2 regions of the Paenibacillus sanfengchensis genome follow, and region 2 is predicted to be linked to the other one. Evidence: a T-box and tRNA genes for the amino acid it is inferred to sense, from the RefSeq annotation. Region 2 holds a T-box; the other holds one or more tRNA genes.
What was found. A T-box is a leader RNA that pairs with one kind of tRNA and senses whether it is charged. The one in region 2 lies ahead of trpS (tryptophan--tRNA ligase), so its partner is inferred to be a tRNA-Trp.
Positions count from the first base shown of each region.

Region 1: it has a tRNA-Trp gene. The T-box ahead of trpS (tryptophan--tRNA ligase) is inferred to sense a tRNA for this amino acid. The anticodon was not compared.

Region 1 is NZ_JBAGJC010000007.1:277,510-293,036, reverse strand. It holds gene V4U84_RS17230 (Rrf2 family transcriptional regulator) at 1-151, shown strand, start outside; gene V4U84_RS17225 (SDR family oxidoreductase) at 248-1,111, shown strand; gene V4U84_RS17220 (VOC family protein) at 1,395-2,132, shown strand; gene V4U84_RS17215 (hypothetical protein) at 2,622-2,822, shown strand; tRNA gene V4U84_RS17210 (tRNA-Gln) at 3,033-3,107, shown strand; tRNA gene V4U84_RS17205 (tRNA-Leu) at 3,109-3,198, shown strand; tRNA gene V4U84_RS17200 (tRNA-Glu) at 3,351-3,424, shown strand; tRNA gene V4U84_RS17195 (tRNA-Trp) at 3,438-3,512, shown strand; tRNA gene V4U84_RS17190 (tRNA-Tyr) at 3,524-3,606, shown strand; gene V4U84_RS17185 (ribonuclease H-like YkuK family protein) at 3,747-4,319, shown strand; gene V4U84_RS17180 (GNAT family N-acetyltransferase) at 4,446-4,904, shown strand; gene V4U84_RS17175 (glycoside hydrolase family 44 protein) at 5,012-8,281, shown strand; gene V4U84_RS17170 (ArsR/SmtB family transcription factor) at 8,320-9,228, opposite strand; gene V4U84_RS17165 (alpha-N-arabinofuranosidase) at 9,415-10,914, shown strand; gene V4U84_RS17160 (DUF6171 family protein) at 10,921-11,196, shown strand; gene V4U84_RS17155 (TetR/AcrR family transcriptional regulator) at 11,368-12,255, shown strand; gene V4U84_RS17150 (MDR family MFS transporter) at 12,354-13,805, opposite strand; gene V4U84_RS17145 (SWIM zinc finger family protein) at 14,430-15,527, shown strand, end outside.
Region 2 is NZ_JBAGJC010000010.1:105,553-121,079, forward strand. It holds gene V4U84_RS19775 (metal ABC transporter permease) at 205-1,086, opposite strand; gene V4U84_RS19780 (metal ABC transporter permease) at 1,086-2,057, opposite strand; gene V4U84_RS19785 (metal ABC transporter ATP-binding protein) at 2,063-2,821, opposite strand; gene V4U84_RS19790 (metal ABC transporter solute-binding protein, Zn/Mn family) at 2,864-3,838, opposite strand; gene V4U84_RS19795 (peptidoglycan D,D-transpeptidase FtsI family protein) at 4,170-6,212, opposite strand; gene V4U84_RS19800 (transglutaminase domain-containing protein) at 6,313-7,470, opposite strand; gene V4U84_RS19805 (hypothetical protein) at 7,501-7,941, opposite strand; gene V4U84_RS19810 (MFS transporter) at 8,179-9,351, shown strand; gene V4U84_RS19815 (toprim domain-containing protein) at 9,752-10,099, shown strand; gene V4U84_RS19820 (SCO family protein) at 10,119-10,718, opposite strand; gene cyoE (heme o synthase) at 10,732-11,679, opposite strand; gene trpS (tryptophan--tRNA ligase) at 11,891-12,877, opposite strand; T-box leader at 12,964-13,198, opposite strand; gene V4U84_RS19835 (aldose 1-epimerase) at 13,338-14,315, shown strand; gene V4U84_RS19840 (alpha/beta-type small acid-soluble spore protein) at 14,475-14,702, shown strand; gene V4U84_RS19845 (O-methyltransferase) at 14,773-15,198, opposite strand; gene V4U84_RS19850 (NAD(P)/FAD-dependent oxidoreductase) at 15,315-15,527, opposite strand, start outside.

The sequences.
Region 1 (15,527 bases), on a different contig from region 2:
TTTTCGAATTCATGAGAATTCCAATATTCAATGTCCAGTGGGCCGGAATATCGAGAAAGTGCTGCAAGAGGAGTTGACCGAGGCCCAAACCGCGATGGAGCAAAGGTTGGCACAAACGACGTTGGATCAATTGATCCATAAATTCAACTGAAAATAAGCCTCTTAATGAGGCCTTATTTTATAGATTTGTTGTAACTTACATAGTTATAACAAGAGATATTACAACAATTTATTGGAGGAATGAAATATGAAGATGTTAGTTACAGGCGCCACAGGAAAGCTGGGCAAGAAAGTGGTGGAACATCTGCTGAAGACCGTACCCGCCAATCAGTTGGCCGTTAGCGTCCGGAACCCGGAGAAGGCGGAGAACTTGCGGGCCTTGGGTGTGGACGTCCGTCAAGGCGATTTTGATCTTCCCGAAAGTCTGGATTCGGCTTTTGCGGGAGTGGACCGCATCCTGATCATTTCCGCGGACGGGGACAATGAAACCCGAATCCGTCAGCATGCGAACGCCGTTGAAGCCGCCGTCCGGGCGAAGGTGGGATTCATTGCCTACACCAGTTTGGCGAATGCTCAGGACAGCAAGCTCTTCCTTGCTCCTACACACAAAGAGACGGAGAAAGCCATAATGAAAACGGGGATTCCATACTCTTTTTTACGCAACAATTGGTATTTGGAGAATGAAATGTCGAGCATTCAAGGGGTTTTCGCGGGGGCGCCATGGGTGACTTCGGCGGGTCAAGGTAAAGTCGGATGGGCTTCGCAACAGGATTACGCGGAAGCCGCGGCAGCGGTATTGTCCGGAGAAGGCCATGAAAATACGATCTATGAGCTATCCGGCAAACTGCTCACGCAAGAAGAATTGGCATCGGTGATCGGCGAGGTGCTGGGAAAAGAAGTTCCCGTGCAACAAGTAGATGATGAGACGTATGCGGATATCATGAAACATGCCGGTGTTCCCGACTTCGTCATCCCAATGTTGGTCAGCATTCAACAGGGCATTCGGGAAGGAGATTTGGAGATCCGGAGCGACGATTTCGAGAAAGTGCTTCGCCGGCCGCTAACACCACTGAATGATGTCCTCGGCCAGCTGGTCCGCGAATTGTCCTGATCTGACGGGGTATTTATTGAGCCGCTGCGGCGGACACGGTTGTAAGATAAAGCTGCAAGAAAATCATTTCTTGCAGCTCTTTATTTTTGACAATAATGCCTATCCGGCAGGAAGTAAGAGGGAACCATGGAAGGATGCCCTTGCTTATGGTAGACTTAGATCAAATTTTTGGATTTTATCAGTGTAGAGAATGAAACCAAGGAGTTGAATTCAACTGAAAAACCATGAAAGCGTCATCTTTGAGTCCTCGTCGACTTCCCCTTTAGAGAACCGGATTGCCAGCGTGTTTGTTCATGTTACGGATTTACGGAAATCCGCGGAATGGTACAGCCGTTTGTTAGGCCTTCCGGTTGTGGAGGAGCGGCTTAACGGAGGACCCGTGTATTGGTTTGATTTTGAGGGAACTCACCTGATCCTCGATTCGAATACGGCAAACCGGCAGAATCCAAAGTGGGATGAAGGCATGAGGCCTAGGATGATGTTCAAAACCTCAAATTTGGAGGAAGCTTACCGTTATGTCCAGGAGAAGGGAGAGATCATCCTCGAGCCTGAATATCACGGGACGATGGCCTATTTCAATTTCCGCGACGCCGAAGGCAATGCGCAGATGGTTTGCTGGACCGCTTCTTCGGCCGAGGACATTGAGCTCATGGCGCAAAGCCCGATTTTGCCGAAAATAGGCGGGGTGTTTGTGGACGTGAAGCATATCCCGGAAACGGCACGCTGGTATTCCGATCTGCTGGGCGTCCCGTATGATGCTTCCGCGGCAGGCGGAGCGATATACTCGGTTCCCATGGCTGATGGCGCCGCACTTTTGCTTGATCGGAACCGCTTTATGGATGGCGGTGCAATCACGGAGCTTTTATATTTCGAAACGGAACACTTTGATGCGGCGCTGGAATATATCGCGCGTCAGGGGTTTCAACTGGCGGGGGAGCCCGACTATTTTCCCGATTTGAAGGAAGCGGCCCTGCTGGATCCCGACGGTCATCGCATTATAGTGGCTCAGATAATGAGCTAGGAGGAGAGGGGATCACCGTTTTTATATTTTTTGCTTGACAAAAAACGGGCTCTTGCTTTAATCTGATGAAAATTATGGAAGCTTCGCAGGAAAGGATGTGAACTAGGATGAAAACACGGATGTTTTTCGTTGAAATTCCAAACTTGGAACAGTGGTCCCTTTATGAGGAGAGCCGCTTATTTCTTCGTGCCCTGAATAGATCTTCATCCTCTTCACGCGGAGTGTTCGAAATATCCTCCTGTACTCGTACAGGGACTGCGTAGGCATTCAAAAATATGTCTATATGTTTTGGATATAAGGCCGCTGAGGAAACTCGGCGGCTTTTTTGTATCTATGTTATCGAAAAAAAGTAAAAAAAGGGTTGACATCCAAAAAAACACTGTGATATTATCGAATCAGCAAAACGGTAAAACGTTAAAGCGATAATGTGTGAAAGTGAAACGGGTAACGAAAGTACGACAAATCTACGAAGAAAGGAAGGGATAGGTTATGAAACAGCAGTTAAAATCTCATTACGTCGAGACTATTTTCAATCAGATGCATCCGTCCAATCAAGATTGGCGCGAATGCGAAGTTAGCGAGTTATTGGCCGGCCTGTATGAGGCCTATCTCGAGCCGATCAAGAGTAGCTTTTACGTACCGCGTTTAGTCCGTATCATCCTGAAAAGAGGAGGAACGGTACTGACGTGATTGTGAATTGCGGACCGTTCTGAATCCAGATCCGTAGATCCATAGCTTTGTACGTAAAAGGCTGCTTGCACCTTCGCAAGTGGTCCATTTGTGCTTGCCTTCGTCAGCTCATGAAGTTGAATGAGGCCGGTTCAATGGAACGCTTGGAAGGGGAGTAGTCTTTTTTTGATCCCTATGAGGGAACGTGTGTACCGGTTAATTTCCCAATACTGCCTCTTAGCCAAGCCGGTAAGGCAGCGGCCTTTGAAGCCGCGACCCCAGGTTCGAGCCCTGGAGAGGCAGCCATGCGGTTGTGATGGAATGGCAGACATGCGGGTCTTAAAAACCCGTGAAGCGTTAGCTTCGGTTGTGGGTTCAAGTCCCACCGGCCGCACCAAAAGTACATAACATACGGTTCGCAAAGTGTGAGTCGGTCACTTGTCCGGGTTAGTTATGGTGGTCGAACGAAACACAAGCTGTAAAAAATCAGCGGGAGATAAGCCCGCTCCAAGCCAGGATTTACCGTAGTCCAACAACACAGTTTTACATGGCGTGGTGGTGAAATTGGAGAACACACCGGCCTTTCACGCCGGGATTTGCGGGTTCGAGCCCCGTCCACGTCATATTTCTCCAAATAGGGGTCCATGTCCTCGGCGGCGAGTCTGCCTCCAAAGCAGACTGAGGTGGGTTCGATGCCCACGGCCCCTGCCAATTCTTAATAAGTGCCGATGGGTGAGTGGTTGAAACCGCCAGACTGTAAATCTGGTCCGTGAAAAGAGCGCTGGTTCGAATCCGGCTCGGCACATTTCCGTTCACTTGGCGGCCATAATAACATAAGTATAAAAAACCAACATTGCCGCTCGTTGGGCAAAAATTCGGTCCCGTTCCAGGAACCAAAATCCAAAGCGAAAGGAAGAAGCCAGCCTTGCAGTACAGGTGAATCCCATGAAAAGAAAAATACGACAATACCCATTCATTCATGAAACGACCTTCCGGAATACGACGGAGCAGAATCTGGAATTTAACGACGTGCTGAATCGGATTTCCCGGTTCATGACAGCCGATCCGAGAGGCGTATATGATCTCGTGATCACGACCGACGCACAGACGCATCCGGGACACACCAAATTTGTCACCTACATTGTAGTGTACCGTGTCGGAAGGGGAGCTTGGTTATGCAGCCGTCAGGTAATCTTGCCCCGGGAAATCTATTCTGTCCAGGAGAAATTGTCATTGGAAACCTCCTTCAGTCAGGAAATTGCTGCGCAGTTTGGTTATGAAGAACGAGCCGTCCTCGAAAATATAATCTTGCCGCATATGGAACAAGGCGCGGATATCCGGTTCATCGTAGATATTGACGGCGGCAGCGAACCCAAGAATAAAACCGCTGCCTATTTAGCTGAAATGGTGGGTCGCATTGAAGCGATGGGGTTGATCGCGAGGGTTAAACCGGAGTCGGTAATGGTAAGCATCGCGGACCGCGAAACCAAAAAGCCGTATCCCTTCAAGGTTGTTTAGATTTGAGAACCGCGGCGGTATACAAACTTGAGGCGGAGGCCACGAAATTAGCCATCGCCTCTTTTTTATTGCAATTTTTTCCCCGACCCCGGATGATGGAATTAATAGCTTGTGGAGGGATGGAATATGGAAATCGTCAGGCTGCAGGAAAAGGATATCCGGACAGCGCTCGAGCTGGTATGGTGCGTATTCGAGGAATTCGAAGCTCCGGAGTCTACCGACGAGGGGGTAGAGGCTTTTAAAAAGGTCATCTCATACGAGAATGTGATAGATGGGTTTAGAGAAGAGGAGCTCCACTTTTGGGGGAGTAAGGAAAAAGGGGATTGGACTGGCGTTATAGCCACTTTGGGAGAGAATCATTTATTCTTGCTCTTTGTTAAACGAGAGTACCACCGGCAAGGGATGGCCAACCGGTTGTTCCGCACCGTGGAGGAACGATGCCGAAGCTTCCCTGGTATACAACGGATTACGGTCAATTCTTCGCGCTATGCGGTTCCTTTTTATCGCCGTCTTGGTTTTACGGAGACCGGGATCGAGAGGACGGTCAACGGAATCAGATTTACGCCGATGGAGTTTAGGTTTTAAATTTGGAAATCTGTTACCTGCCATACAAAATCCAAAAAAAGACCGTGCTAAGATGTTCCTCGCGGCAACGCAAACGAAAACTATGAGGAACAGGAGTTGGTTAGGAGTTGAAAAAGGAAATTGCCATACCCGCAAGAAGTCGATGGACCGCGACAGCCCTGGCGTTCTTGATGCTGTTTAGCAGCTTTTTCGCCGCAGAACCGCAAGCGGCCCTGGCGAAAACGGAGGTGACCGCGACGGCGACCGGCGAGAGCGGGGAAGTCCAGCCGGGATCAAGCACGACGATTCAGGTCCATATCACTTCCTCGGAGTCGACCGCTCTAATGCTTGATTTGGGGATCTACGACGCATCCCTGAAGCGGGTCGACCGAATCATTATCGATCCGGTTCACGTCGTGGCCGGTGAAACGAAGACGGTACCGGTCGTCTGGAACATTCCCGCCACATTGGCCCGGGGCGATTATATTGTCAGCTTCGGCGTCTTCGGTTCGGGTTGGAGTTCGAACGTGGATGCGTGGTTCGCCGGAGCGGCGCAACTAAAGGTTGGAGGCGGCGGCACAGGGCCGGTATCGCTCCCGGCGCCAACCGGATTGACGGCCGAACCGCAACAAGCCGCCATCGCTCTGCAGTGGAATTCCGTTACCGGAGCGACGTATTATGAATTGGAAGCGGATGGAGCCGTACTTACTTTAGGTGCGGTTACAAACTACCGGCATACGGGTTTGGAGCCGGATACGCAGCATGGTTACCGCATTCGGGCGAGGAATGCCGAAACGGCCAGCGAGTGGAGCCCGCTTGTAACGGCACGGACACTGTCCGATGTAACTACTCCGGCATCCGACATCAAGGTGGAGGTATCTTCGGATCCATCGGATCCATCCACTTCCATGTTGGGTCCGAATTTTACAGTTACGAATACGGGAAGTCGGCCGATAAAACTGGGTGACCTGAAAGTCCGGTATTATTTTACGGTGGATGACGAAGATATTCCATTGAACATCGGTTTTTGGAGCACGGTGGCAAAAGAAAGCGTGGTTCCGCGCTTTATTACGATGCCGATCCCTTCGGCAAAAGCCGACACGTATTTGGAGCTCGGTTTTAAACCGGAAGCCGGCAATTTGAGCCCGGGCGGATCGGTGATCATCGGGTCGTGGATCTATAAAAAAGATTACCCTAAGTTCGATCAAAGCAATGATTACTCGTTTACAGGCTCGAAAAATTCAATGGTAACGGCAAAAGTGCCCGCCTATTTGAATGACAAGAGAGTGTGGGGCGAAGAACCGGAACCGCTGGATATGCCTTCTTCTCCGACCGGGATCGAAGCAAGTCCTACGGATACGGCGATAACGCTCTCTTGGCAGCCGGTGGATAGAGCGGTTTCCTATGTGGTTAAAGCGGATGGAATCCCGCACGAGGTAGAGGGAACCTCCTTCACTCATGAATGGTTGAGAACGGGAAGCCGCCACACGTACAAAGTGAAGACGAAAACGGCAACACAAGAAAGCGCCTGGAGCGGCCTCGTCACAGTCAAAACGACGGGAGAGCAAGCCATAGCGGCACCCGTGAACATCCGTGCTACCAAAACGGATACATCCATCAAATTGACTTGGGGAGCTCCACCGGACGCGGAAATCACGGGTTATGACATCGAAGTGGACGGTCAAGTATCGGATAATGGTCTCGAGACGTCCTATGCGCACGAAAATCTTGAACCGGGCTCTGCGCATACCTACCGGGTCCGTGCCAAGGAAAACGCTACACTTGGCGCTTGGACCGATCTGCTGACGCAGAACACGACACGGACGCCAACGGGACCGTTCGACGTACGGATCGACGTGGACACGTCGAAGGACCGCGCACCGATCAGTCCCTACATTTACGGCACGAATGACGATTTGACGAACACGGAGAAATGGACCTCCCGCCGTGTCGGCGGGAACCGTTTAACCACCTATAACTGGGAGAACAACGCTTCAAACTCAGGCCACGATGAAAATTATCACAGCGATTACTACGTTGCTCACTACTACGGCGGTGTGCCGTGGAGCGCGAAACCGACGGAGCCGGGGATCGGCATCAGCGGCTTCCACCAAAAATCGCTGCAATACGGTGCATACACGCTCGCTTCATTGCAGATCGCCGGTTATGCGGCGAAGGATGCGGACGGATATGTGCGTGAAGGCGAACAGGCGCCTTCTGCGAGATGGGTTGAAGTGAAGCCGGAAAAAGGCGCACCCTTTGACGTGACCCCGAATCTGAATGACAATGCGGTATATATGGATGAGATGGTGAACTACCTGGTGAAAAAGCACGGGGACGCTTCGGCCAAAACGGGAATTCGCGGATACGAGCTCGATAACGAGCCGGGATTGTGGGTCGATAACCACAAGTATATACATCCTGGACCGGCGGGTGCGGAAGAGGTCTTGAACAAGGGCTTGTCGGCGGCCAAAGCCGTCAAGAAGGTGGATCCGCATGCTGAAATTTTCGGTCCGGCTACCTTTGGCTTCGACGATATGTACAGCATGCAAGCGGCCCCGGATTGGCCGCAGGTGCAAGGCAACTATGACTGGTATCTTGATTATTATCTCGACAAATTCCGGGTGGAACGCGAAAAGCCGGGCGGCAAGCGCCTGCTCGACGTATTGGATATCCATTGGTATCCGGAGACCTCTGCGGGAGGACACCGTATTCAGGAGCTGGAATCCAACAACGTCCTGGAGACAAACCTGGCCCGCATGCAAGCCCCGCGTCAGCTGTGGGATCCGAGCTATTCCGAGTCGAACAGCCGCTTCTTCCTGTTTCACAGTCAGTTTTTTCCGCTGATTCCGAAATTGCGGCAATCGATCGATACGTACTATCCCGGCACGAAGCTCGCCTTTACGGAATATAATTATGGCGCGGAAAACAACGTATACGGCGGGATCGCCCAGGCGGATGTGTTGGGGATCTACGGCAAGTATGGCGTGTACATGGCTCATTTTTGGCGAATGACGGGCGGGGTGGAACCTTCCGCGTATATCACTTTGGCAATGAGACTGTATAACGACTATGACGGCAATCACTCCAAGTTCGGCGATACGAAGGTGAAAGCCGAGACTTCCGATATCGAAAACAGTTCGGTCTACGGGTCCGTATACCGGGACAGCGACGATAACCTGCATCTTATCGTACTGAACAAAAACAATGATTTCGAAATGAACGCGAGCTTTAATATTGCCGGCGGAACCCGCTACAAGTCGGCCCGTGTCTGGGCGTTCGACGGTGAGAACGCGGCGATTACGGAGCGTCAGCCGGTCAGCGATATCGAGAATAACAAGTTTACTTACAAGATTCCGAAACTGACCGCCTGCCATATCGTTCTGAGCACAAATTGAAATATAGGATCCTCGAGCCCGGCGGTAAGCCGGGCTTCTTATACTTCCGTATAGAACAGCTCCAATATTAAATGATCGTTGTAGTTGCCGAAGCCCTTCCCGAATAAAGTCAGGCCCCCGATATGAAGCGACTCATCCTCTACGGATAGCCGTAAGGTCCATTGCCTCCGGCGAATGTCGATATCCTGCAGCGTAATGTCCGATAGCTTCAATCCATCCATATACGTACCCTTGCCGGTAATACGCAGTTGTTTCAGCAAACCGTACTGATTCGTCTGGGAAGGCCACCATTCGGGTGTATATTTGCCACGCTGATCTCCATAGTCTCCGGGGCTCGTCCAGGTACCTAATGTGATGTCGTTAAACCGGAAGGTGATGTCGGAAGGATAATTGTTATTGGTACCGGGTGCTTCCGAGGCTATTTCCATCGTCAACACCAGCTCTGTAGGCTGTTGGCTCGACAGCAAAAAGTTCGGGGCTTTATATTCAATAAAGCCTTTATTGAACCATAATACGGCGGCTTCGATTCTCTCCGGCTCCCAGAAATAGCGGGGATCGTCAAAGCTGCCGATAATTTTGTCGGTGGTCGCCAGGCCGCAGGTCGGTTCAATATAAAAATCGGAGTAATGTCCGACCGGGATTTCAACGCGATGGCTTTGACGGGACGGGAGAGCGTTCCCGAGAAAATGGATTTCCGCCGCGGAGACGGCCAGCGAGCAGATTTTTTGCAGACCGCTTTTGCCGGGCATCATTTGTGTCGCAATAAGCCTCGCTTCGGAGAGCTTGCGGACATGCATCGTCATGATCGCGCTCGATAGGCCTGTGCTCGCGGCCAATTCTTTAATATTCATCGGTCGTTCCGTCAATAAACGCAGTACGCGTAAGCGTACTGGACTGGCGAGAGCCTCATAGACAGGAAGCGACTCCTGTGAAAGGTCAAGTTTCATATTATACACGCCTTTTCCTAATTATGATTAATGAATATATTACTTAAGTTGAACAGGTTTTGCAACACACCGTAAATTTTTGCCGGGAATTTACGTAAAACAATTGACGAAGGTGGAATTAGGTGGATATAATATTTATGAAATTATAAATTAGTTAATGAATATATTAATTATCAAGGAGTGATAATGGTGGTATTACAAGGAATTTTAAACGCCGATCAGAGCCGAGGTAAGATTAACCGCAATATATACGGGCATTTTTCCGAGCATTTGGGCAGATGTATTTACGAAGGAATTTGGGTCGGGGAAGATTCACCCATTCCGCATACAAACGGCATTCGAAACGATGTGGTGAAAGCGCTTAAACAGATTAAAATTCCCGTCCTGCGTTGGCCGGGGGGATGCTTCGCGGACGAATACCACTGGAAGGACGGCATCGGTCCGAAAGAGAGCCGCAAACGCATGATCAATACCCATTGGGGCGGTGTGGTCGAGAACAATCATTTTGGCACGCATGAGTTTATGGAGCTGTGCGCGCAGTTGGAATGCGAACCATACATCAATGGAAACGTGGGAAGCGGCACCGTACAGGAGATGTCGGAGTGGGTCGAGTATTTGACTTTCGGCGGCGTTTCACCGATGTCTGAGCTGCGGGCTCAGAACGACCGCAAGGAGCCGTGGTCGGTTACCTATTTCGGAGTGGGAAATGAAAACTGGGGATGCGGCGGGAACATGCGTCCCGAATATTATGCGGATCTCTACCGTCGTTATCAAACTTATGTCCGCAATTATGACGGCAATAAGATTCACCGGATCGCCTGCGGCCCGAATGTGGATGACTACAATTGGATGGAAGTGCTGATGCGTGAGGCGGGAAGATACATGGATTCCATCACGCTCCACTATTACACGCTGCCGAACGACGACTGGCACGATAAAGGGCCGGCGACGGGATTCGAGGAGAAAGCCTGGTTCTCCACCTTGAGAAAGGCGCTTCGCATGGATGAACTGATTACCCGGCACAGCACGATTATGGACAAATATGATCCGGAGGGTCGGGTTGGATTAATCGTGGATGAATGGGGAACTTGGTATAACGTGGAACCGGGCACGAACCCCGGATTTTTGTACCAGCAGAATACGATCCGCGATGCCCTGGTGGCCGGACTGACGTTTCATATTTTTCATAAGCACAGCGGCCGCGTAAGGATGGCAAACATCGCGCAAACGGTGAATGTCCTGCAGTCCGTGATTTTAACCGAAGGCGAGAAGATGATTTTGACGCCGACCTATCATGTGTTTGACATGTATAAAGTGCACCAGGATGCCGAATCGCTTAATCTCGACTTGGAAACCGGCAGCTATCGGTTGGACGGTGAAGAAATTCCGGCGGTCACGGCTACCGCGTCGCGTGATGCGGAGGGAAACATCCACATCAGCTTCTGCAATTTGCAACCCCAGGCGGAAAGCCGGTTAGAACTCGCCTTACGCGGTCTGACTTCCGGCGAATTCGCGATTGCCGGTTCCACGCTGGCGGGCGGCAGCTTGGATGCGCATAACACTTTTGACCGGCCGGAAACCGTGAAGCCTCGGGTGTTTGACAATTTCGCGGAGGCGGACGGCAAGCTGTCCGTGACGCTGCCCCCGATGTCGGTAACGACCTTAAAGCTGGCCAGCAAGGGTTGATCCGGCATGGCGGATACGTCTTGCAAGGGTTGCCGCGACGATTATAAAGTGACGGAAGCCCAGATGGAACGGTTGCTCAAGACCACCATGTTCGCTCCAGAACGCCGGGTCAGCCAGGAGCGTTATGAGGAACGGCTGCGGCTCTGCGGGGATTGTCCGAAGCTGACGGACGAGGGGACCTGCATGGCCTGCGGCTGCATCATTCCGGTAGTGGCTTGGCTGAAGGAGCGATCTTGCCCCTTGCCGGGCGGAGGGTTATGGCAGGCCGAAACCGGGTCGTGAATAAGTCAGGGAAACCGGCTTCGATGAGCCGACATTGTGAATGAAACGCTGCCGATGATTCTCGGCGGCGTTTTCCTTTTGGCAGGAATTAGGGCAAAGCTCATTTGCATTCTTAATCCTCTTGTACTATTATTTGACACTGAGAAAGAACGGAGTATCGGGGGGCTCTTAATGAGCATGCAAAAGGAAAAAATTATTCAATCCGCAATCAGACTTTTTGCGGAGAAGGGGTACCAGGCAACGTCCATCCAGGATATTGCCGATGATTGCAGTATTGCCAAGGGTTCATTGTACAAGTTTTTCGCTTCCAAGGACGATTTATATATCCATATTCTCGAGAGACGGCAGCAAGATATGATCCTTGCGGTTGAACGGATCAGACTGAAAGAATTGGGAGCAAGGGAGACGTTTCTGGAGGAAATCGCTTGTCAGATCAATTTCTACATCGAGCATGGCTATTATATCGCACGTGATCACAACGAACTTACGATGATCAACAATGATCGTATCGGCCGCGTGATGAGTCAACTGCGCGTTGAAATGTTTCGCTACTATCGGGATATTTTGCAGCGGAGCTACGGAGACGCCATCGACGCTTGGACATGGGATGCCACGGCTTTATTTAGCGGAATGATTCGGGAATATACCTTTCATCTTCTCTTCGGCAGCAAACCGCTCGAACCGATGGTGCTTGCCGCTTTTATCGCGGACAGAATGGACGATCTTGTAGCCGGCGTCATGGAGAAGAAGCCTGCTCCATTACTGTCGGATGAACGGATGTCGGAGTATGCGCGGGTGGAGAACAAGTCTTTGCAAGACCTTCATGAAGCACGAAAAGTAGGGCTTTTTGACAGCTTGACCTCTTTGATTCCTGATTTGACCGTACCCAATTCCAGAAAGAAAGATTTGCTCGGCGTTCTGGAGCTTCTGATGGCCGAAATGAAGGAGGAGCATCCCAGAGCGTTTCTCGTGCATGCTTTAATGAAGGACCTTGCATCGGAAAGCGAGCTTGCTTACTATGTCCATCAGCTCCGTCCTTTGGTATTGGAGCAATTATAAGACCGAAAAGAACCTCCAGGGGCGGAGGTTCTTTTTGCTTGCCGTTCAATGGGCGGTATTTTGTCGAATTCGGCTCAGCGGCATGGATAAGCCGACTTTTAGGACTCTGGCGAAAATCGTTTCGGCTTTCTCAGGAAAAAACTTAATCCCAAACCCGCCAAGGCGATACAAGCCGCCAGCAGAAAGGTGTCGCCGTAGGCGGCCATACTTCCTTGCAACAAGCCGATGGCATCCGAACTATGCCCCTGATTCGCCGTTAACCTGGACGAAAGGACGCCTGTGAATCCGGCGATGGCAAAGGAAGATACAACCTGTTGGGACGCGCTCGTGAGCGGTGTTACCCTGCTGACCAAGGCCGGTGGAGTCGCGTTGAGCACGTGGGTATTCAGCGACATCATAGAGAGCCCCATACCGGATCCGAGTAAGAATAAGGACAGCAGGATCATGACGAGCGGGGAGTCCATCTTTTGAAACGACATCGTGAATAGTGCGGCCGAGATTAACGTCATACCAACGATAAGGGGAGGCCGAGCTCCGACCTTGTCAAACAGTCTGCCCGCCATCGGCATAAAAATCATCGCGCCTATGGCTTGCGGAAGCATAATCAGTCCCGTCTGAAAAGGCGAGTAAAATTTGATTTGCTGAAGAAGGAGCGGAAACAGCAGCACGGTGCCGAACAAGGCGGTTTGCATTATCCATAAATTAATAATTCCCCGCGTAAAATCCGCCGATTTGAATACCCGCAGTTCCATCAGGGGCTGAGGGTGACGAAGGCAGTTTGCGACAAACAGAACCAGTGCCGTTCCCCCCACAATCAGGCCCGTTAGGGTCCGGGTTGAAGTCCAGCTTACGCTGCCTTCGCTGACTCCAAAAGTAATCATGGCAAAAGCCAGCGGTCCCAGAATCACACCAAGGATGTCCAGAGAAGATCCCTTATTGCCGGGGAAAGAAGGCAGGTGCTTTGCACCGACCAGAATGCCTATAATCCCGATAGGGAGATTGATCAGGAAAATCCATTGCCAATTTGCATATTCGACCAGCCACCCGGATAGAACTGGGCCCAAGGCGGGGGCAAGAAGCATGGGAATGCCGAACATGCCGATAACCGACCCTCTTTTATCGGGAGGCGCGAGCCGATACACCATGGCGGTGCCGATGGGGGACACCATTCCTCCGCCAAGTCCCTGGATGATCCGGAAAAGAATCAACTGTTCCGGCGTTCTGGCGAGACTGCACAGAATGGAGCCCAGCGTGAATAATCCTATGGACATCAGAAAAACGCGTTTGGGTTGAAATTTATCCGACAACCACCCGGCCAGCGGAATCACCGCAGATAGGGCGAGAGTATAGGCGGTGACGGACCATTGAATTACCTGAAGAGACGCGTCAAAGTATCTTACGAGTGTAGGGACGGCTACATTTACAGCAGTACTGTCGAGAATAACCATAAAGGTCCCGATAATCACAGCCATCAGAGGAGCGAACAATTGTTTAATAGAAATGTCCTTGGCCTGTGACGAGCTTGAAGTAGAAATAGATGAACTGGACAATTTACATAACCTGCTTTCCGAGATATTTTGGAAGGTAACCTTCCATGTTAATGAAGGGCATTGATAAAAGACCGATCATTCGATATAATGACCAATAAGTTTTACAAAAAACCGACAAGTCAAATATTACTGCTTGAGAGGGGATTATGTCAAACACCATTTTTAATGAAAAGAGAAAATACTTGAAAAATTAACTTTCGTTAATCGTCTGTCGCGGTTTCCTTTGCTAGAATGACCTTTGGGGTAATACGGATTAAGTCGTGTTTATAGGGTTCTATCCTGTTTCTGGTCATCAAAGGTGTTACCTATGTTCCGGCGCTGGTTTTTGCAAGAGGCTTGGATGCAAGTTAGGAGTACGATAAAAGCAATGCTTCGTTAAATATAACTCTCTCTTAACCTACACCCTTCGGTGATATGATTTTTATATATTTCATAATAAATATTATGTAAACTTAATTGCGGAACCCGTTTTTTGGGTTCCTATTTGTTTAAACCGAATATATGTTCTTATTAGGACTTTAGTAGGTAGGGGAGTTTGTCAATATTAGGTATGATATAGAAGAAAGCCCTATAAGATAATTTTGGTAGTGCTGTAAACTTACCGATGGTGGAGGGGAACGACATTTGATGGAGATTACGGAGACTTGGATCGACTCACTGGCACCCAACAGCGCAGCGATTAAGAACGGTCAAGATTTGAACAAAAAAGGAAAATACATAGAACTGCACCGGTCCGAAGACGGGCGGGTACTTTTTGGACTTTGTGCGGGAAGCGGAAAAACGCCATACGCGCCTTCCGCGGATTTCGCGATTCCGGAGAAACCGGTCATGCGCTGCAGCTGCCCGAGCCGGCAGTTCCCATGCAAGCATGTGTTAGGGCTCCTGTACGCCTATGCGGAGGGAAGACCTTTCACGCCTGCGGAGGTGCCGGAAGATCTGGCAGCCAAACGGGAGAAAGCCGGGAAACGGGAGGAGCAGAAAGTGAAGGAGGCCGCCGCGGGAGTCGAAGCCAAGCCGAAAAAAGTCAATAAATCGGCGCTTAAAAAGAAGATCACCGCCCAACTCGAAGGACTGGAGCTGCTCGAAAAGCTGACGCAATCACTGGTTCGGCGAGGCCTCGGTACGCTTGACGCCAAAGAGCTTAAAGTGATTCAAGAGCATGTGAAGCAAATGAAAAGCCACTATCTGAACGGAGCGCAAATTCAGCTCGGCAAGCTGCTTCTCATCCTGTCGAAAAAGGACAATACGGAGCAGTCCTATACCCACGCGTCGGAGCAGCTTGCGGTCATCCACGCTTTTATCAAAAAAGGCAGAGCCCATTTAACCGCAAAGCTCGAAGACCCCGACCTTGCGCTGGATCATGTGTCGTCGATCGAAGAATGGCTGGGACACGCCTGGCAGCTGACCGAACTGAGAGAGGCGGGGTTGGTCGCTCCGGCGAAGGAACTGATTCAGCTGGCATTTACCAGCTATGACGATGCAGCCCGGCAGGAGTATGTCGACTGCGGTTACTGGATTCAGCAGGACAGCGGGGAGATCCACTATACGGTACAATATCGCCCTTATAAAGCCGCGAAATTAATGCGGGAGGAAGACAGCTTCTTCGAAGTCGCTGTTGTGCCTGAGCTGTACTGCTATCCCGGTGACCTGAACCGGCGTGTCCGGTACGATTCCATGACCTCCAGAGCGGTAGAGGAGCAAGACTTGGATTTAATTCGCCGG
Region 2 (15,527 bases):
GTGGTTTTCACAAATGAGTCCTCTTCAACGTAAAAGCCTGCAGATTTGCAGGAATTTCACAAAGTACCAGGTCTAAATATGTCAAACCAGCCCCAATCCAAACAAAAGGCCCCCTAGAGCAGGGGACCCTGAACTGCATAAAGATATGCTTTTCCCGAATTGTCGATACCGTTGACACCGCCGGCTAGCCGGCGCTTAGGCCGTTCAGGCCGACGCCGTCTTCAGCTTGCGGCGCTTCTGGTAGCGGGCCAACAGCCCGTGCAGCGGCGAGAAAACAAACGCCAACACGAACAGGATGCCCGCCACCGTGATCATCGCGCCCGCGATGGAAGCGTCCAGCCATTTGGCGGCATAGTAGCCGCCCGCGGAGCTGACGGCGCCGATCAGTACGCTGTACAGCAGCATCACGCTGAGCCGGTCGGTCAGCAGGTAAGCCGTCGAGGCCGGAACGATCAGCATACCGACGACCAGAATAGCTCCAACACTTTCAAAAGAGGCCACTGTCGACAGCGACACCATCCCCATCAACAGGTAGTGGAATAGGGCCACGGGGATGCCCACCGCTGCGGCAAGCGCCGGATCGAAGGCGCACAGCTTGAACTGCTTGTAAAAGAGACCGATGACCGTCAGCACAAGCACGAGCGTTCCGCCGAGCATCCACACGGCGACCGGTCCGAAATCATAGCCGTTCCAGATGAGCGTATCCCACTGGACATAGGCGATCTCCCCGAACAGGACGCAATCCAGATCGAGATCGATATGCGCCGCGTTTCGGCTGATCAGAATGACCCCGATGGCGAACAGCGCGGTAAACACGATGCCGATGGAGGCATCGGATTGGAGGCCGCCCTGCTGCAGCAGTTGAATCAGAAAGACCGTGATCAAGCCTAAAACGGCGGCCCCGACCAGCATCAGAAGCGAATCCCTGGAACTGCTGACCAGAAAAGCGATCGCGATGCCGGGCAGGACGGAGTGGCTGATCGCATCGCCCACCATCGCCATTTTGCGGAGAACCAGGAAGCAGCCCAGTACCCCGCAGGTCGCGGCAACCAATGTGCCGGTTAGTATGATCCAAAAATCCGCCATCAGTCCGCACTCCTTTCCGCTGCTTGCGTTCTTTGCGAAATCCCCGGCATGTCGACGACCGCGGATTCGAAGCTTCGCCGAAGGTCATTCCTCTGCCGGAGCCGGCGGACCAGCTTGGCGACCAGCCCGCGATTCGGCGCGAATACCGCCGATACGACGAACAAGGAGGTCGCGGCGAGCACGGTGACCGGCCCGGTCGGCAGATTTGACAGCGTGCCGCTGATCAGGGTGCCCGTCACCCCCGAGAGCGCCCCGAACAGACCGGCCAGGACGACCATGACGCTTAAAGCGTCCGTCCAATAACGGGCCGCCACCGCGGGAGTGATCAGGAGCGCTGCGACCAGCACCACTCCCACGGCCTGAATGCCGACCACGACGGCAATAACCGTCATAAGGAGCAGCAGCTGTTCCAGCAGGCCGACCCTCAACCCCCCCATGCCCCGGGCAAACCCGGGATCAAAACTGACCAGCTTGAATTCCTTAAACAGCAGAGTGCATACGGCCACAAGGATGAGTGAAACGATACCGACCAGATAAACATCGGACAGCATCATGGAAGCCGCCTGGCCGAACATATATTTGTCCAGCCCGCTCTGATTGCCGTTGCCGCTGTGCTGGATTTTGGTCATCATGACCACGCCGATCCCGAAAAACACGGACAACACGATGCCCAGCGCGGCATCCTGCTTGATCCGGGAATAGCGGGTAATGGCATGGATGCCGAAGGTAGCAACCACGCCCGCCAAAACGGCTCCGATCATAAAGAGCCCGATCGACTTCACTCCGCTGAGCATAAACGCGATGCAGATGCCGGGAAGCGCGGCGTGCGCCAGCGCATCGCCAAGCAAGCTTTGTTTGCGGAGGAAGGTAAATGAGCCGATCACCCCGGTGCCGAGCCCGAGCAGTAAGGAACCCATCAGGATCCACTGCATATTCGGATCGGTCAGCCAATTTATCAACGAGGCTATCATAAGTCTTACACCTTCCCTGCCGGTACGGCGGCAAAATCCTGCAGCATGGCGATTCTTCCGCCGTAGGTTTTTTGCAAATATTCCGGTGTAAAAATGTCGGAGGTCGGCCCCGACGCCACCAGTTCTCCATTGAGGAGCATCACATGATCAAAATATTCCTGAACGGTGGACAGATCGTGGTGCACGACCAACACCGTTTTCCCCTGGTCTTTCAGTTCGTGCAGCAGTTGGATGATCGCTTTCTCCGTCGTGGCGTCCACGCCGGCAAACGGCTCATCCATAAAATACAGCTTGGCGTTCTGAGCCAGCGCCCGGGCCAGAAATACCCGCTGCTGCTGGCCGCCGGACAATTGGCTGATCTGCCGCCCGGCATAGTCCGCCATGCCGACTTTGGTCAGGCATTCCAGGGCAATTTCCCGCTCCTTCGCGCCCGGGCGGCGAAGCCAGCCCAGATGGCCGTACCGGCCCATCATTACGACGTCCAGAGCGTTCGTGGGAAAATCCCAATCCACGGATTCGCGCTGCGGTACGTAACCTACATTTTTACGCTGCTCACGGTAGGGTTGGCCAAAGATTTTCACTTCGCCCCCCACCTTGGGAATCAAGCCGAGCACGGCTTTCAGCAGCGTCGATTTTCCCGCTCCATTCGGCCCCAACACACCGATCAATTTCCCCGACGGGATTTGAAACGAAACGGAGCGAAGCACCGGTTTTTTCTGATAGGCGACGGTAAGTTGATCAACTTCAAGAGGATAGATCGTCATCGCTTGCTCTCCTTTACTCTGGGCTCATTTCACCCTAACAGTCTATTTCAAAGCCCCCACAATGGTGTTCACATTATGGCGTACCATTTTAATGTAAGTGTCCGCTTCGGAACCCGGTTCGCCCAACGAATCGGAATACAGCTCTCCGCCGATTTTGACCTCATGCCCCAATTCCTTGGCTCCGGCAATGACCGCTTCCATCGATTTTGTGGGAATGCTGTTCTCCACGAAGACGGCTTTGATTTGATTCTTCACCAAAAAATCGCGCAGCTCGCTGACATCCTTCGATCCGTATTCCGCCGCCGTACTGATGCCCTGCAGGCCCATCACCTCGATACCGTAAGCGTCTCCGAAGTAACCGAAGGCGTCATGCGCGGTAACCAGCACGCGTCCGGCTTCCGGAATTTCCGCGATCCGCGCCCGAACCTCGTCGTCCAGTTCCGTCAGCTCCGTGATATAGGCATCGGCGTTTTGCTTGTAGGTATCGGCATGGGCCGGATCGTATTCCGTCAGTGTATCGCGAATCGTTTCGGCCGCCGTAACCCAATACTTCACATTAAACCAAATATGCGGGTCATATTGCGTTCCTTGCTCCTTATCCCCGGCTCTTAGCTGAGTGGGATCGATATTTTTGGATACGGCGACCGTCGGCTTGTGTTTCTCAAGCTTCTCCAGAATCTCCGTCATCTTCCCTTCCAGATGCAGTCCTCCGTAAAAAATCATTTGGGCCTCGTCGAGCTTCTGAATATCTCCCTGAGATGCCTTATATAAGTGCGGATCCACCCCAGGTCCCATCAGTCCGTGGACCTCCACTTCCTCGCCGCCGATTTCCTGAACTACATCCGTGATCATCCCAATCGTGGCCACCACCTGAATCTTGCCGGCATCGGCCGGCCTCTTCGCCCGATCCGCGCTTCCCTCCACCTTGGAGCAGGCCGCCAAAATGATCAGAGCCAATACGCCTAGCGTCATCTTCGCCCGTTGCAGCGGACTTTTCTTCACCTTGATTTCGTTCATTTGTTCTCTCCTCCCACATTTTCGGCGTCCACGCCCATTTGTTGTACAAGTAAATATTTGTTTCCCTGTAGATTATTTTTTTAGTTGAGTGTAAAAAAGTTTCCTCAAGGCAAATTTTAAGGGATAAACATACAAAAAAGCAAGAGGAATTTTTCCTCTTGCTTGGCTGATGGATGGATATAACTTGAAAAAGAGGCACGTGTCATCCGATAAAGTGGCTCGGTAAATTAGCTGGAAAAGATCCCGTTAAATCGAAACGCACATTCCCGCATAACCGGTGCGAACCGGCCGTATATCTGCAGGTCAACGCATTTCCGGCATTCAAGGGCGATTAATCCTGCTTCTTCCCGTCAGTCTGCCCATTTTGCTGCTTCAAAGATTTCTTCGGCACGCCGTCGAGCCCATATTCCTGATCGTAAGCCTCAAAAATTTTGCGGGCCACCGGCGCGGCGCTGTGGGCACCAAAGCCCCCTTCCGGTATCACCACGGCCACAGCTAATTTAGGATTTTCGCGTGGAGCAAAAGCGATAAAGACCCCGTTCTCTAATCTTTTACCTTTGTAGTCTTGCTCTGATGTCCCCGTTTTTCTAGCAAAATCATACGCAAAACCGTTAAACGCGCTTACCTCTGTGCGCATCCCTCTTATTACTTCATCCCAATAGTTATCTTTAAATTTAACTTCATTCAATACTTTTGGTTCGATTTTTTTAATGATATTCCCTTCCGAATCTGTAATTTTAGTGACTAAATGGGGTTCCATCCGCTTTCCTCTATTGGCTATAGTAGCTACATATTGGGCAAGCTGCATTGCCGTATATTTACCTTGCTGTCCGAAGGAAGCGAGAGCCAACCGGGTCAGTGGTGTTTCCGTTTTATTAAAGTACTCAAGCTTTCCTAGATACTCATTAGGTAAATCCACGCCGGTAGAAACTCCCAATCCAAACTCCTTCATGTGCTTATCCCATACGTCAATTCCTTTGGCTCCGTACTTGTTATACAACTTCTCGCCAACCATATCCACCATAAAGGCATTGGAAGAATGACGGATCGCTTCCGCTGGGTCCAGTGACCCATAAACATGCCCACCTGAGTTGCGAACCCGGGAGGAATCATTTTTGCCAAAATAGGCTACTCCACGGTCAGAATATGTGGTGCTCGTAGTAAATAAATTTTCATTCAGTCCAACTAGTACCGATAATGGCTTTACTGTCGAGCCCAATAATACCGTGGATTCAAAATTATGACCGGAACGTCCTGAACTATATGGAGTAACCGTGCCATTTTGATAATTCGAGCTTATTTTATTCCATTCCTCTTTCGGAACACTACCACTTTGCCAAAGGTTTGTATCATAATCCGGCATACTGGCCATAGCCACCACATTGCCGGTGTCCACTTCCATCGCTACCGCATAGCCTGTATTTGCATAAGGATGTGTCTTTCCCGATACGGCATTACGGTGTACCCAGTTGATTTGGTCCATAATCGCTTGCTCGGTCACCAATTGTATATTTTTATTTATTGAAGTATGAAGATCATATCCTTTGACGGGCGGAGTCACCTCCGGAATCCCGTTCGCCATATTACGCGGATCTATGGGGATGCTCTTAAAACCGTTTTTACCGCGCAATTCAGCCTGATAATAAAGTTCCAGTCCATCGTACCCCACATTTTCTGTTTCGGTATAGTGCAAGGAAGGATCTTTTTCTTCCTGGGCTCTAATCTGCTTATAGAACTCAAGATTCGTTGATGCATTGGAATACTTGCGGATGTATCCTATTGCCTGAACCGCAACCGTATCTTTATCATAATGTCGAATGTTTTCTTCCACGACCTCAATTCCCGGGAATTGATCCTTGCGTTCGAGAAAGTATGCCACTTCCTTCGGCTTAAGATCCATTTTGATCCGCCGAGGCGTAAAACCTCCATTTTGCCGGTAATCCAGGTCCATCGCCTCAATAATATCTTCCTTGGTCATTTTCTCCGTCTTCGGATCACCGTACTTATCGAAGACTTCTTTAAGCTTGTCGACCAAAGCCATGGCTTCCGGACGGTTCTTCTCACCGCTTTTTTTGCTGTAATCCTTCTGCAACGTAATATACAGCGATTGCACCGGCGTGGAATACGCCAGCTTCTCGCCGCCGGCTGCATAGATCGTTCCCCGGGTAGGCGGCAGAGGCACGTCTTTAATCCGCATGGCGGTTTCCTGCTTGGACAAGGTGGGTCCTTCGACAAACTGCAGGATCGCCAGGCGAACGATAATCACGGTAAAAATGGCAAACGCGCTGAAGAAAAACAAATTCAAGCGGATATTAAAATGACGCTGCATCACAGCTTCTTGTTCGCGCGGATCGTCAGAGTACACACTTTTCATTTCCGTTTCCCCTCTTTACCCCTTTTGATTCTTAAAACTCCGTACTCTTATATTAGCATAACGAAAAAGGGCATGGCGAAGTTACAGCGTTTCCCAGCTTTTAGACGAGCTTGTCGGGAATATGCGTCTCCTCAAAAGCGGGCGGATTAAACCAATCCCCGCTGCTCGCCCAAGTGGCGTCGAGCGGAATCCATTTCTTCTGCTCTTTCAGATATACCTCGTTCCACGCATGCGGGCCGTACCCGCCGCGGCCGTCATAACCCAGCCCGGTAACCACTTTGACATCCAGCCCTTGCGAACGGGCCATCACCGCATACAACCGGGAATAGTCGATACATACCCCCCGCTTGGTGTCGAAGGTCTTCTGCGGCGTCTGCTCGCGCCAATGGCCATTGTCCTCATAGTCCCGGACCTTCTCGTAATCATAAGTCACGCGCGATCCGACCCAATCGTACAGCAGGCGCGCCTTTTCCTCATCGTTTCCGGCCCCTTTGGTAATTTCCGCCGCCGCCAGTTCAATATCCTGAGGGATATTGGCATCGATGACCTCGTATCTCTGCTGAAGAATGCCGTTCAGTTCTTCCTCGACACTGCGGGTGAAAACGGGCAGCTTCTCCTTGATCAAATTGCCCGACAGCGGTTCGATGACCGTACGCGCCCCATGCTGGTAAACCGGGGAAGCCTGTACATACCGGCTAAACCCGCTGTCCGGGAACAGCGTTACGGCAATAAACAAGACGGCGATCACCATTAAACACCGGGCCGCACCGATCACTGCGCCGATTCCTGCACCCGCAAGACGGCTGAGCAGGGAGGCCGGACGCTCCCCGCCGAAGACGAGCCGCCCCAAAAACGAGCTGCCCTTGCCTCCCAGCGCAAACGCCGAAGCAAGCCCCAGCACCGTGCGGATGAGCCAATAACTGATCATGAACAACACCGCAAAACGCATCAGCGAAAAATCCCGTACAGCCGTCAGCAGCGTAAAATAGACCTGCTCCCATCGGGATAAGTCCCGCGCGGGCAGCTTGATGCCGGCCAGCCATTCTTGTACGATCGGCGACAGCCAGACCGTAAGGGGGATCGAAGCCAGCAAGCCGAGCACCGACAGTATGCCCCCGCTGAGCAGCGACACCAGCCTGCCCGCGCTGCGCGAGGCCCCCCGCAGCAAGCCCTGCGTTATGGAAAACAGCAGGATGACCAACAACAAAGCGGAAACCAGATTCAAATCGAACAAGCTCTGCAGCCAACTCTCCGTCATCGTCACCCTCCATTCTCGATGTCTTTATTATTAAGGGGTGTTTTGTTTCGCTTGCTGAATAAACGCCTCCAGCGTATCGCTCACTTTCCACTCGCCCAAAGAAACGCCATGGAACATGACCTTGACTTTCCCGTCGCCCTCTTTCCCGCTAACTTCCAGGTTGGGGGTTTTGATGGTGAACGTACCGTCCGGGTTCCGCGTCATCTTCGCATCGGCCGCTTCCTTCTTCATCATATTCATCGCTTCACTGCGACTGATCTCCACCGCCTGATCCTTCACTGTCGTGATGGCGTCCCCGATATCCTTCAGTGAAATTCCGCTATAGATGATGACAAAAGCCGCAATGACAAGCACCAGCGCCCATTTAACAAGCGTCTTCACAAAATTCAAAATCAGGAACAGCACGACCAGCGCAACTACGATCACCAGCCAGTTCTGCTTTAAAAACTCCGTCCATACTTCTAAATTCAAATCAAACATCAGCTATACACTCCTACCATCCGTTTTCGTCACATACTGTACATCATTCATGTTCATCATTCATGCACTTTCCCCATTATACATGATGGCCCAGGGCGGTGTCAGCTTAACCCTTTTTACGGGGGATTGGCCGAATAATCGGGCATGCAAAAACCAATCCACGGTAATAAGTTCGTCCCTTAAAACGTACAAGTAGAGCATAAAGACTTTCCCAGGGGAGGCAAGGTAATGAAGATCGCAGCGTTTTGGCTTTATTTTTTTATGTTCCTAGCTTTCTTTGACCTTCACGCCCAGTATCCGATCCTGACGCCATTTGCGCTCTCGATCGGAGCCGCCCCCGCCTTTATCGGCTGGATGATGGGAGTTTACGCCCTGACGCATCTGCCCGGAAATCTGCTGGCGGGGCAGGGTGTGGACCGGCACGGCAGCAAAGGATACATGGTTTTCAGCCTATTGGGGGCGGGGATCATCCTGCTGATGCAGGCGCATGTCACCGAGCCATGGCAGCTGCTGGTGCTTCGCTCCATCAGCGGATTCGTGCTCGCTTTCTTGTCCCCGGCGTGCCTGGCGATGCTGGCTTCTCTCGGCAAAAACGCCGTTCAGCAAGGAAAACTGATGGCCGGCCACGGAGTCATGCATACGCTCGCCTCCGTCGTTTCGCCTGCGGCCGGGGCATTTCTTGTCGCGAATACAGGCTACACGCTCACATTTCAGTCGTTGGGCTGGCTTTTGATCGCAACCGGCATCATCGCCATCTTTACGATTCACGAGCCGAGAAGAGCCATCCCGGGTGCCTCCGGTCCCGGCCAGGCTACCCAGGCCCAAATCCCTGTCAAACTCAATGTCATCCCGCTCAGATACTATATCCTCCCGCTGGCGGTGTCCTGTTCGCAAGGGATTTTGTTTTTTGAGCTTCCCCTCCAGGCTGGAGGAACTTCCGGTATTTTGCATACCGGGCTGTATTTCTCCCTGATCAGCTTGGGTGCGCTCACAACGCTGTCGATGCTCTTTCTTAACCGCTATTCCCCTTACCTTCGGGCGATAGCGGGAATTTTGGGCATCGCCCTTTCCTTTTTCGCGTTGGCGGCACTGGAATTCATCCCCCTACCCGTCTCGCTCTTTGCGCTCGGGATGGCCAAGGGGGTCACCTTTCCGGCCATCGCTTCCGTCTTTATCGACCTTAGCGGCGGGAAACGGCTCGGGACCGTCTTCTCCTTGCAATCGATCGCGATGTCGATCGGCTCCTTTATCGGCCCGATTTCGGCCGGGATGATTCATGGCGTCTACTCGCCTTACTTCCTGGCATTTCTGCTGCTGATGATTGCCCTGCTCTTCGCCCCGCAGCGGAGACCCATAGAAACCTCCGCCCCGCCGGCACAAATCGGCACACACCGCCTCTAAACGCGAGGCAAGGACTATTTTCCGGCTTTGGGCAACAGTACAGGGCCATAGGTTTCCTCCCCACATAGGATATCGTGTAGAAACTACTTAGCGACCTAGAGAGCGGGGTGAACCTATGGGCCACATCGATCCTTGCGGGTCGGGGCCGGCTGTTGGAGGCATATGGACCTCGACCGGAACCATTCTCGTATTGTATATTTTGCTGGTGATTGTCTTGCGCTCCCCCTTTTTTTACTGCTAAAGCGCCTCAACCAAGGTCCGCCCGAAAGGCGGACTTTTTACTTTTCCCGGGAAATATGTCGTAATCCCGTTTTGCATGAATCCCTCTCGGGGGTATACACTACATATAAAGAGTATTTCTAAACACAGCTTCCATGCGCAAAAAGTTGGAGTGATGACGTTGTCCATCTGTATTATCGTTGAAGGCAAAAATGACCGCAGCAAGCTGCGGCGGCTTTTGAGCGAAGATGTGCGGATTTATTGCACATTCGGCACCCTGAACACCCTTAAGCTGGAGGCGCTGCGCAAAAAGATAAAGGATGACGAAGTTTATCTGTTCATGGATAACGACTCTTCCGGCAAAAAGATCCGCGGCGTTCTGAGGGATATCTTCCCGGACGCGGAGCAAATTTACACCCGCCGCGGTTATGCCGGAGTTGAGGGGACTCCCGACGAATATGTCATCGCCCAATTGGAAAAGGCCGGCCTGGAAGAATACATCCTGTATCCCCCGGCCAGCCCTTACTAGAAGCCGACATCCCGATCCTTTACTCTTTGGCCAGATCCGCCACGCCTTGAGCAATTTCGGCCGCGGTGGCTTCAGGACGGTAGATTTCCCGCAGGTTGCCGTCCCGGTCGACCAATCCGATCAGGTCCATATGGACAAAATTGCCGTCCTGGTCTTTATTGATTAGAATCTTAAATGAATTCATGGCGAGATCGATCGTCTTCTGCTGGTCTCCCCGCAGGAAGTACCAACCGGAGTAATCCGCTTTGAATTTGTCCCCGAAAGCTTTGATATTCTCCAGCGAATCTCTCTCAGGGTCAAAGGTGATGGAGACGATGGAGGCGTCCTTGCCGAACAGCCCCTTCTCCTTCAACTCATCCTGCACCTGACTGAGCCGGAAAGTGGTTATAGGGCACACGTCGGGGCAATTGGCGAAGAAAAAGTAGAACAGTCTTACCTTGCCATTGGTGTCTTCCAGCGTGACGGTCTTCCCGTCGACATTTTCCATGCTGAAGTTTTCCACCGGCCGGATGACCGGAAGCTTTGGCTTGGCGAATGCTTCCCAAAGGAGATATCCCGCCAGAACGATGCAAATCGCCAATAGAATCCAGGTCCATTTGTACTTCTTCAACAGGGTCATATCCGATCCTCCATTATAGCCGCACCGTATCCAAAATCATCACAATCAAGGCGATGGTCAGGTAATTTACCGAGAAAAGAAACACTTTCTTGGCCCAAATTTCATTGGCGCCTTCCTCTTTGGAGGAAATGCCCTTCAGCGCCATCAGCAGCCAAGCGGCGGACAAAGCTACCCCGATCACCAAAAACCATAATCCGGTGTAATCGAATACATACATCAAGATCGGGATCGGAATCAGCAATACCAAGTAAGGAATCATCTGCAGCTTCGTTCTCGGAATCCCTTTGACGACGGGAAGAAGCGGGAATCCCGCAGCCCGGTACTCCTCGACCCGGCGAATGCCCAATGCCCAAAAATGCGGCGGCTGCCACAAAAAAAGCAAGGCGAAGATCAGCAACGCGCCCAAATTCACGGTTCCGGTAGCGGCCACATAGCCGATCAATGGCGGCATCGCCCCGGAGATCGCGCCGATCGATGTGCTCCAGGTGGATGTACGTTTAAGCCATAAGGTATAAATAATAACGTAGACAAACATCCCCACGAGCCCGAAGGCCCCGGCCAAAAGACCGGAACAGGAGAATAATACCGCGGCTCCGATGACCCCTAAAATCACGGCGTACCAGAGAACGGTTCTCGGCGACAATTTTCCGATTGGGAGAGCGCGGTTTTTCGTCCGTGCCATTTTGGTATCCAAATCCCGGTCGAAATAGTTGTTAAACACGCAGGATGACGCCATGATCAAAACGGTTCCGACCAACGTCAAAACCAACTTTAAATAGTCCAATTGCCACTGCGATGCAAGCCAAAACCCGGCAAACACCGCGATCAGGTTGGAGCGCAGAATTCCCGGCTTGGTCAGCGCAACAAAATCTTTCCATGTTGCCGCTTCTCCGGGTGGCGTATTGCTCACAGACAGCGCCGCAGAATCCGCAGGTGCATGGTAACTGATTTGTTTATCCACTTGAAATTATGCCTCCTATAATTGAGATAGAGGTAAATATATATAAAAATTCATTAAAAATTCCGCAATTTCTTCCCTACGCTATAAACTTTATCATATCAAAATGCGAAAGTGTTTGACAATCGTTTGATCTTTGGGTGAATTTATGACAATTCGGTGACGCACAAAAAAATCCGGACAGATATCTGCCCGGATGATTTCCGTTACTTCATTATTCCGCCAAAAAACCCATTAGCTCCTGCACATCTCGCAGCGTCTTCTCCGCCATCTCCGCGGCCCGTTCGGCGCCTTGACGCAAAATGCTCCGTATCTCGCCGGATTCGCGAATGTCCCGATAGCGCTGCTGGATCGGTTCGAGCGTGCCGACGACCACCTCGGCCAAATCCTTTTTGAACGGTCCGTACATTTGCCCCTCGTAACGCAGCTCGACTTCCGGGATGCTCAAGCCGGAACATTGGCTGTAAATCGAAATGAGATTGCTGACCTCCGGCTTTTCCGCCGGATTGAATTTCACTTCCCGGCCGGAATCCGTCGTCGCCCGGCTGATCTTCTTGCGAATCACGTCCGGCTCATCCAGCATTCCAATATAGCTGCCCGCGTTCGGATTGCTCTTGCTCATTTTTTTCGACGCGTCGTCCAGCGACATGATCCGGGCCCCCACCTTGGGAATGTATGGTTCCGGAATCGTAAAGTAGTCGCCGTACCGGTGATTGAATCGGCCGGCCAAATCCCGGGTCAACTCCAGATGCTGCTTCTGATCCTCGCCTACGGGAATCAGATCCGCATTATATATGAGGATATCCGCGGCCATCAAAGACGGGTAGACGAACAAGCCAGCCCCTACGGAATCCTTCCCTTCCGATTTATCTTTAAACTGGGTCATTCGCTCCAGTTCCCCCATATAGGTGAGCGTCGTCAGCAACCATCCCAACTGGGCGTGTTGGCGCACGTGGGATTGCATGTACACGTTCGCTTTATTCGGATCAATCCCCGCCGCCAAATATAAAGCGGCTACCGATTCGGATTGCTCCCGCAAATCGGCCGGGTCTTGCGGAACAGTGATGGCATGGAGATCCACCACCATAAAGTTGCAGTCATATTCATCCTGCAAGGTGACAAAATTTTTCAACGCTCCGATATAATTGCCCAATGTCAATTTGCCGCTGGGCTGAATGCCGGAAAGCACTCTTTTCTTCATAATCAACCAACCTCCGTTATACATTGAAATAAAAACCTTCTCATCGTCGGCTTGCGTGGGTACGGACGCAAAAAAGCCCCACATCCGCAAGGGACGTGAGACCGTGGTGCCACCCTAATTCGCCGAAAATGTCACAAAACATTTCGCGGCCTTTCGATTCCGTAACGTGGAACAAACGGCCGGCATACTGGGAAAGTCCATTCAACGTTCTGCACGGCACTCAAGGGGCCATTCGGTACGGCATTTCCTCCGGTTCGCATCAACCACCGGCTTTCTGAAGGAAGCAAAACCTTACCTACTTGTCCCTGTCATCGCATTTACAATATTCACGCTTTGATATAAGATCATCATAATGCCCGGCAAAGTGCCATGTCAAATCCATTTTTCGTCCCAAAGAAAAAGTGTTATGATTAGTCTAGGCTTAGGGATACGATTATTATGTGGGAAAAGGAGCAACGATATGAAAAAAGTGACCAAAGGGCAATGGAACGGTTACGATACGTATATCTTACATAGCCGTGAACTTGAAGTCACACTGCTACCCCGACTCGGCAATAATGTCATTCGCATCTGGGACCACATCCAGCAGCGCGATGTGCTGCGTGGTCCGGAAGAAAGCGATCTTGATTTCTATTTGCAAAAACCATATCACTTCGGAATTCCGCTGCTGATTCCGCCCGGCCGTATCCGCCGTGGGCGGTTTACGTATGCCGGCGAGGAATTCCAATTTGACCGTAACACCGCAAACGACAACCATATCCACGGATTGCACCGTACGCAGGCTTGGCGTGTGAGCGATATCGACGAGGACGATGAAGGCTGCGCAATTACTACCGAATTCATCACCAGCGATGATGCGAACTGGATGAGACAGTTCCCCGTCCCGCTCAAGCTGGAAATGACGCTCCGGCTTCAGGGCTCCTCTTTAAAACAAACGTTTAAAGTAAGCCATCTGGGCGATCGGCCCGCCCCTTTCGGTTTGGGGCTGCACACCTGGTTTCTGCTGGACGGCGAGCCGGAACGGTGGAAGCTCACGCTCCCGGTATCGGGACTTTATACTTCGGATCAGGAATTAATTCCAACCGGAGAGACCGTTCAACTCGGCGAGCTCGAAGCGCTGAATGAAGGGTTGAATCTGAAAGGGACTAATTTCGACACTATGCTGCGCATTGGCGGCAAGCCGGTGGAAGCCGATTTAATCCGCAGTGACGGATACGGCCTCCGTTATTCCGCCGATCCTGAATATTTCAAGCATTGGGTTCTTTATACCAAAGGTGAAGCGGACCAATTTCTTTGCATTGAACCCTACACCTGGCTGCCGGATGCTCCGAATTCCGGTCTTTCCCCTTCCGAAACCGGATTGATCGATCTCCAACCGGGGGGACATCTTGAGTTAAACGTTCAACTGGATATGATCTATCCTACCGAAGAAGCTTAATATTGGGCTTTGAGCCGCCTCGTGATCTTCATGAGCGGCTCTTTTTGTTGTTTAAAGGAGAAATGCAATAATTTCCACTGCTCTAGTTTAGAGGTTTGCCGCATATTTTACGCTCCGAAAACCATACTAACATCACAAAGCCCGAAGGAGGTGACAAACATGGCACAAGGACGCGGCGGCAGCCGTAACAACCTTATCGTTCCTCAAGCAACTGCTGCTTTGCAACAATTGAAATTTGAGGCAGCTCAAGAATTGGGCGTGACGATCCCGCAAGACGGTTACTATGGAAACTACACTTCCCGTGAAACCGGTTCCCTTGGGGGTTACATCACCAAACGTCTGGTACAATTGGCAGAGCAGCAATTGTCGGGTCGTTCGAACCTGTAATCCGTAAATTTCCCTAGTGACCTATAGGGAGACAGGCGATCTGCCATAAGCAGGTCGCCTGTAGTGTTTTTTATGAAGACAAATCAGAGCGCTTATCTTGATATGTACCCGTGGCATTCTTGCGCGGATAACGCTGAATCATAAGATTAGCCATGTTGTAATTGGATTCCAGAACGGCGTCCACAACCACGGTATCCTGCTTAAGCGCAAAATCGTAGCTGATTTCGCCATGAGTCCAGTACTTTTTGTACTTCAAAGCTTCGATCGCCATCGTCCGGAAAGCTTGCCATTGGCTGGCCGAGAGTCCCTTGTCCTCCTCGGTCAATTTGCCGTTCCGACCCGCAATCGGATTATGCCGGATCCCGAATTTGCCGATGACGTTATTGCGAATTTGGATGAATACGGTCCCCGATGTCATTCCCCCCAACTCGGTCTCCAGTTCTTTAAAAACAAGATCCATCTGTCTAGCGAGTGAAAGCTGATCGGTGTTCAGCATATTCACCCTCCCTTCCTATAAAATTGCCTATTTAGTAATAGGACTTATGTCTCATTATATGTCATTCTTATGTATCGTTCAACAATAAACAACATATTTGGTTAAATATTGCTTGTTTATTGAATTCCGGTCCATCTCAATAAACGGGACGCTATCTTCAATACATCAAAGCGTGTGGTCAGCAACTTTTCGCCCATTTTACCATTGAGCATTTTAACAAGCCTGTCTTTTTGCCCGGTATCCAGCCTCTCGTATAACTTTCGTATAACCATTGAATTGTCATAAGACGCATGAATCGCCCGGGTCGCTTCTATGTAAGGGGTGCCGCC